2 regions of the Paenibacillus sp. FSL M7-0896 genome follow, and region 2 is predicted to be linked to the other one. Evidence: riboswitches for the same ligand, from Rfam matches in the RefSeq annotation. Region 2 holds a riboswitch; the other holds the start of a gene.
The links. Region 2 has a riboswitch for cyclic di-AMP ahead of MKY12_RS32135 (3D domain-containing protein). Riboswitches for the same ligand answer to the same signal wherever they lie in the genome.
Positions count from the first base shown of each region.

Region 1: linked by a shared signal. The riboswitch ahead of MKY12_RS01135 (hypothetical protein) and the one ahead of MKY12_RS32135 (3D domain-containing protein) in region 2 are both predicted to bind cyclic di-AMP.

Region 1 is NZ_CP150250.1:261,558-264,684, forward strand. Features, by position in the region: gene MKY12_RS01125 (family 43 glycosylhydrolase) at 1-303, shown strand, start outside; gene MKY12_RS01130 (hypothetical protein) at 418-615, shown strand; gene MKY12_RS01135 (hypothetical protein) at 1,081-1,536, opposite strand; cyclic di-AMP (ydaO/yuaA leader) riboswitch at 1,671-1,840, opposite strand; gene MKY12_RS01140 (WD40 repeat domain-containing protein) at 2,080-3,127, opposite strand, start outside.
Region 2 is NZ_CP150250.1:7,388,142-7,391,268, reverse strand. Features, by position in the region: gene rsmA (16S rRNA (adenine(1518)-N(6)/adenine(1519)-N(6))-dimethyltransferase RsmA) at 1-44, opposite strand, end outside; gene rnmV (ribonuclease M5) at 41-592, opposite strand; gene MKY12_RS32135 (3D domain-containing protein) at 754-1,914, opposite strand; cyclic di-AMP (ydaO/yuaA leader) riboswitch at 2,201-2,429, opposite strand; gene MKY12_RS32130 (TatD family hydrolase) at 2,629-3,127, opposite strand, start outside.

The DNA of each region.
Region 1 (3,127 bases), 610 kb from region 2:
GCCAAGCTGGGGCAACGCATTGAGCTGGTCCACCATTATATTCCAGTCCCTGAAGACACAGCGGAGCTCAAGATTATCTATCATTCAGGCATCGCGAGTATCCTTTACCGTTTCGGGGATAACGGGGATTGGCAAGCTTTTGTAGAAAACATTGATGTACTCTATCTGTCGGATGAAGGCGTGAACGGGGAGCCAGGGGAGATTGGCGGATTTACAGGCTTGTTCAATTTCATCGGTTCCGTTGATGCCCACCAGCATGACTCCTTCGCTGATTTTGACTACTATGGAGTGAAGAATTACTAGCCAAGGACGCCATACGTTCTTCCGCCCGGGTGTGCCCGGAGCCGTGGTGAACTGGTGAAAACGCCGGAGATGGTGTACCTTAGTAGTATTAGTCTTTAGGAGTGGTGAAGTGTTGTGAAGAAAAGTAGACAAACCCCCGTGCTGGTCGCGGCCTCGATCCTGCTGATTATTATCAGCAGCCTGATCCCGTCGGATCAATCGACTTGGCTGGGGGCGTTACAGACCCTTCTGCTGGGAGCCGGCCTGCTCGGCTGCTGTATGGCTTTTTGGCGGTTCGCCAAGGGCGGCAAGGGTGGTAAGGGCAAGGGCTGAGTTCTATGTACTGAACGGTTGGTGGAGACAGGATGAGTGCATGGGATGATTGAGCTATGTAAGATGGGCCAAGTACTGTACGGGTGCTGGCGCTGAGAGTCAAGGACGAAGTCGCGGCGGATGCTGCGGCTTTATTTGTTAGAGCCCCGCTTTGTGGGGGGATGTTGTTTTGTAGGCGGACTCAGCGGCCCTTATTTTGTGAAAAAGACCGATTTTCTCCCCGTTACGGACTGAGAGGACCTTAAAGGGCTGTATGGAGCGCAAAATGAGGCGGAATGGGTTAATTAAGCGCCTCTCAGTCCGCATGGCCTTCGGAATGGTCCCATTTGCCGAAATAGAGGATCTGTAGTCCGCATGGCCCGCTATCCATCTCCTTTTGTCGCATCCGTACCCTAATTCCGCCACATCCAACTCATTCCGCCGCACTCATTCCTATATCCCGCGTATCCCGCATTATTCCCAGTCTCAACCTGCCGAAGGGCGGTGCACAGCAGGCAAGGCTGAATGGGCGGCTGCCATCTGTTCGCGTATTCCTCTGAGCCGGGCCTTGAGCTCGGGGACGCTGCACTCCAGAATCTGGCTGATGTCGGACAGGGGGAGCTGGATGCCGTACCATAAGGCACTGGCAACGTGATCGTCCCAGCTCAGCGGCGCAGAAGCGCAGCGGCTGCGGTCGTGGGCGAGCATGGCACACTGGCGGATGCACTCTCTGTAGGCAGCCGCAGCAGCGGCGTCCCCTGAGAGGCGGCCCTTCAGCCATAGTGGATGGAGTGCCACGAAGGTGGCGGTTGCAGCTTGTTCGGCGCGGACGCCTTGCTCCAGCAGCAGGCAGCTAAGCGCATAGACGGGACCGCTATATTGCTGGGTGTAGTGGTTGAATCCGGCAGCGGCGGTTAGTTTGGGCGATAAGGGGTCAGGCATGTGGTCACGTTCCTTCCTGAATCTATACTGTGCAGTTCATTCCAGCGCGCAAAAAACCGCAGGCAGAGGAGGACCTCTGCCTGCGGTTGTGGGTAACAGGCTTAAGACGCCTGGCACAAAAGCGTGGCGGATCAGGGCTCTCTCTTGGCGCTTACGAGGTTAGCTGTCGGATTCGGACGGTGAGAGTCGCCCTACCTGCCGGAGACCTGCGCGTGGCATTCTCCTTCGGATTCACCCCAAGTCGGCCTGACGGCCGGATGGTTCCCCCGTTTTCCACATGACGGAAATTCAGCGTGCATGCATATGCTCATTTTCATGAATGCATTCATTTGCTTTCAACACGAATCATACTCTCTTCAGAGGGGGTTTGTAAAAATGGAAAAGAGTGCTATTCGCCTTATTTTCAGCAAATGGCTGAATGGCTAAGCAAATGGAAGCCAAAACACCTATATGTAGCAGATTATCTGCCATTTATCTCGCTCAAGCGCTGTTTTTTATTTTTGGCAGACGACGGTGGGGAAGAAGGGTTCTCCATGTATCAGCTCACCACCAAAGCGGCTCATTCTGATTCTTCCAGGCAATAATCCGCTTCATCTCACGAACGGTTCCTGTTGTAATCTCATAGTCGCTGCGTTCAGTGGCATGAAGGTCCAGGAAATGCAGCATCCCTCCATAAGTCCCCACGGCCAGTATGGTCTCATCCGGATTGACAGCTAATCCAGAAATGGTGCTTCCGGCATAATAACGCCACAGCTCCCGCCCCTCTGCATCAATGAGCCTCAAGTATCCATAGGCATCGCCAATGACAACACCGTCCTTCAGTGCCGCCGCCGCATATACCCGGGCTTCCTCGTTAACGACCGGATATTCCTGATCGTACGAGAGCTTTCCTGCTTCCGCATCTTCAAGGGACACAGTAAGGGTAACGCCATTATAGAAGTGGCAGGCATTGTACCACACGCTGTGCTGGTCCTTCGTAAATATAGTATAGTGCGGGTAACTGGATTCCGGATTGAATAAGTGAACCTGCCTTGAAGTTGTGTCATATAAAAGATGATCACTGCCCTGGCTGCCATAGGCAATCCATCTTCCATCCGGAGAGACGGCACCATGCGGCATGTCAATGTCAATATGCTCCAGCTCATCTGCTTTATATTCTTCGAGATCAGGATGCAGCAGCTTCACCTCCCATAGCTTCTCCTTCTCCTGCGATTGCTGGACCAGGAAAATCCCCTGGCTCGTAACAAGCAATAATGCTTGGCCCCCGTTAAAAGGAATGACTTGCTCCAAGGGTAACTCCTGATCCAGGCTGTCTATGTTCAAAACAGTAAACTCCGGGTCCAGCGCTTGAATCGTGCCATTCAGCTCACGCCATGAGAGATCTGCTACAACTTTTCCTTGTAGAGTGCTGTTCATGGATTGCATAATGGTAATGCCTTGAATTCCGGCGAGTGCATAGAACTGATTGTCAGGAGATGTCCCAACCAGGCTAAACTCGTCGAATACGGAAATAACATCCTTATGTACTGCTACAACTACATTCTTCTCCCAAGGTGAGCCGGTGCTGAACACCAGAGCATCATCACTGATG
Region 2 (3,127 bases):
GCTTTGGTTCTTGTTGGGGACGAGATATTCTCGATACCGCTCATGAAGTAATGCCTCCCTGATCAATTTGGGCGAGGGCCTGCGCGAATTCTTCGCGGGTAATGCCGAACATCGCCAGACGTTTGTACAGCTGCTTGCCATTGCAATAACCGATACCGAGCAGATTGCCAAGCTGCATTCTGCGCTCAGCCGCCCGGGGATGTACCATCAGCCCTGCGGCCATAAGCTCATCCAGCCCAATGATGGGCGGCGCCCCCTCGAAAGAGGTATGTACATGCTCCAGCGCATGGCGGATAGCCTCAGGCGAAGCATTCTCTATTCCGATATCTCCTTTGCGGGTTGCATCCTTCTCCGGGATGAAGGCATGCTTGCAGCCCGGCACCTTGGCCGCGACGATTTTGCGGATTCGCTCTCCGGCATGATCCGGGTCGGTAAGAATGATTACACCCCGGCGCTCCATGGCCAGCTTGATCTTGGCAATGACCCTGTTATCCACTGCCGAACCCCCGGTTTCAATCGTATCGGCCTCAACCGCCCGCTTAACGGCAACGGTATCACTTTTCCCTTCAACTACAATTAGCTCTTTAATCATAAATATTTTAACTCCTTACTCCAGAACGCAAAAAGAAGAGGATTCGCTCCCCTTCTTTTTGGCTAAAGAATGTATAAGTGATGAGCGGCAGCTCTCTAAAATTTCGTAAGTGCTTCCCTCACTATATCGTATTAACCGCTAATTTGCAAAAGACTTTACGTTTAGTTCAGCTCCGGCTTCACAGGTCCGATCACATAGAGTGTGCGCGACTTGCGGCCGAAATTACGGGCATGGCTCAGTGAATCGTAATAGACATCCACCTTGTTGCCTTTGATGGCACCGCCGGTATCCTCTGCTCGGCGAAACCCTAATCCTTCAATGTACACCCACCAGCCAATTGGTATAACACTAGGATCAACAGCTATAGTGCGGCCTTCCGTTACGCGTGTGCCGGAGGCAGTACGTGTTCCAATACCCGGTTCCTGCGACGAATACGCAGTCATGGATACGTTTTTGATCATTCTTTTGTACTCGAAATCCACACCAGCCTTACTGGTAACATTGCTGGCCTTTGCGCTGGCTTTAGATGACTTGGAGGTTGTTACAGGTTTGGAGACCTTGGCAGTAACTACGACGGGCTTAGGAAGCGGCTTGGTTCCAATGGCAATGACTTTGTCCTTGGTAACCGTCTGTACTTCCTTGCCGATCATGCGCATGGATGCCAGCTCGCCATCTTGATAGATCTTCTCGATGTGCTGGATCATTACGCCAGGCTTACCTGCCTGTGCCACTCTTACGGTTCCCTTGGTCAATGAGGGGTCTGCTGTCTTAATGACCCGGAAAGGCAAATTAGTTGTCCGTTGAACCACATGCTTGTTAATCCGGACAATTTTGATTTCCATGTCTGCAGATACTGCGGTTTCTAGCGAAGGGTAAATCTTGTCTAAGCCTTCCAGGCTGTAGCCCAGCTTGTCGATGGCCTGACCAATGGTATCCTCGGTCGTAAATAACGTCTCGGTCTTTCCGTCAACGGTAAGAGCGAACTTCTGCGCAGTGTTAATCACGATACGGTCGCCGTCTTTTATTTCATCACTAAGGCCAATAGATAATTCATCATGCGCCTGCAGCGAAATCTGTTCCTTAGCCAGCACATCACTGAACAGCGTTTCCCGCGTCTCCAGTGTCTGTACCTGTCCGTCTATTACTAGGGTAATTTCTTTTTTGCTCTGACCGTGTACGTACAGCAGTATTAACAGTGCGATAACAATCGATGCCACACCGGCAAGTAAAACTACGCGGGGATTCACTTGCTTCAACCGTAATGCGAAAGACCTGCTGGATGATTGCGAATCATGGGATACTTCTGGTTGGAATACGCCCACTCTTTCCATCCTCCTTACATAGCCCCGTCGTCCAAGTTATATCAAGGTGACTGTATCACTTCTGACGAAACTAGGTTTGAGTTTGCAACAGGATACGCCCGCACTTGCTTCAGCGTTTCCTGCTCATGGATCGCCTGCTCGGCATAGTTACTCCGGAGATCTGTTATATAACAGTATGCCGGGAGCATTCTCATTATTCAAAACAAAAGAAGCCTAAAAAGAGCTCATAGAGGACTCTTTCGTGGCTTCCCGGTGTCGAATACGTCGGAATGCTTATACACGAGGTTTCCTCTCTTACTTGCGCTTACGGGGTTAGCTGTCGGGTTCGGACATAAGAGAGACGCCCTATCTCAGGTCACCCGCTCACGGCGGTTGCCCTCAAATTCACCCCAAGACCACGTAAAGAAATCAAATAATGCCTGCGGCAATTCTGTGCCAGTACTTTTGTACGTTCATGCGGCAGCGCATTATTGGTTCCCCCATTCTCCGTTGCGGAGACTCAGCGAGACGATCCATGAAATTAGTGACTGTCACAGTTACAACAGCTCACTGCACTGAAAAGATGATATCCTGTTTTGATACATGTTGTAAAGGACGATTCAACCACGTTTACGTAAAAAAATGATTAAAATATTGTAATAATCGGCCGTTTTTCCGTCATAAAAGTTTAATATATTCGCTATACTTCATTTTTCACCGCTTTTACTCCTGTTTTCAGAGTATCCCAAATCGTTCCAGTGCGTTCGCATACGTAATTTCCGCCAATTCCTGTAATTCAATCCCTTTTATTGCCGCGGCCGCCTCCGCTACCAGCCTCACATGAGCGGTCTCATTTCGCTTGCCCCGGAAGGGGTGCGGAGTCAGATATGGGGAGTCGGTTTCGATCAGCAGCCGGTCCAGCGGAGTCTGGGCAAGCACCTCTTTGGGCACCCGGGCATTCTTGAACGTAATCGGTCCTCCAAAAGAAAGATGGAAGCCCAAATCAAGACACATCTTGGCACTTTCCCAGCTCCCGGAGAAGGAGTGCATTACGCCGCCAACCTCGCCCGCCTTCTCCTCACGGAGTATGCGGATTACATCTTCATGAGCATCGCGGTTATGAATAGAGATTGGCATCTTCACCTCACGGGCCAGCCCGATCTGCTTGCGGAATACTTCATGCTGCACATCCTTAGGAGAGGTATCCCAGTAGTAATCCAGCCCAATCTCGCCG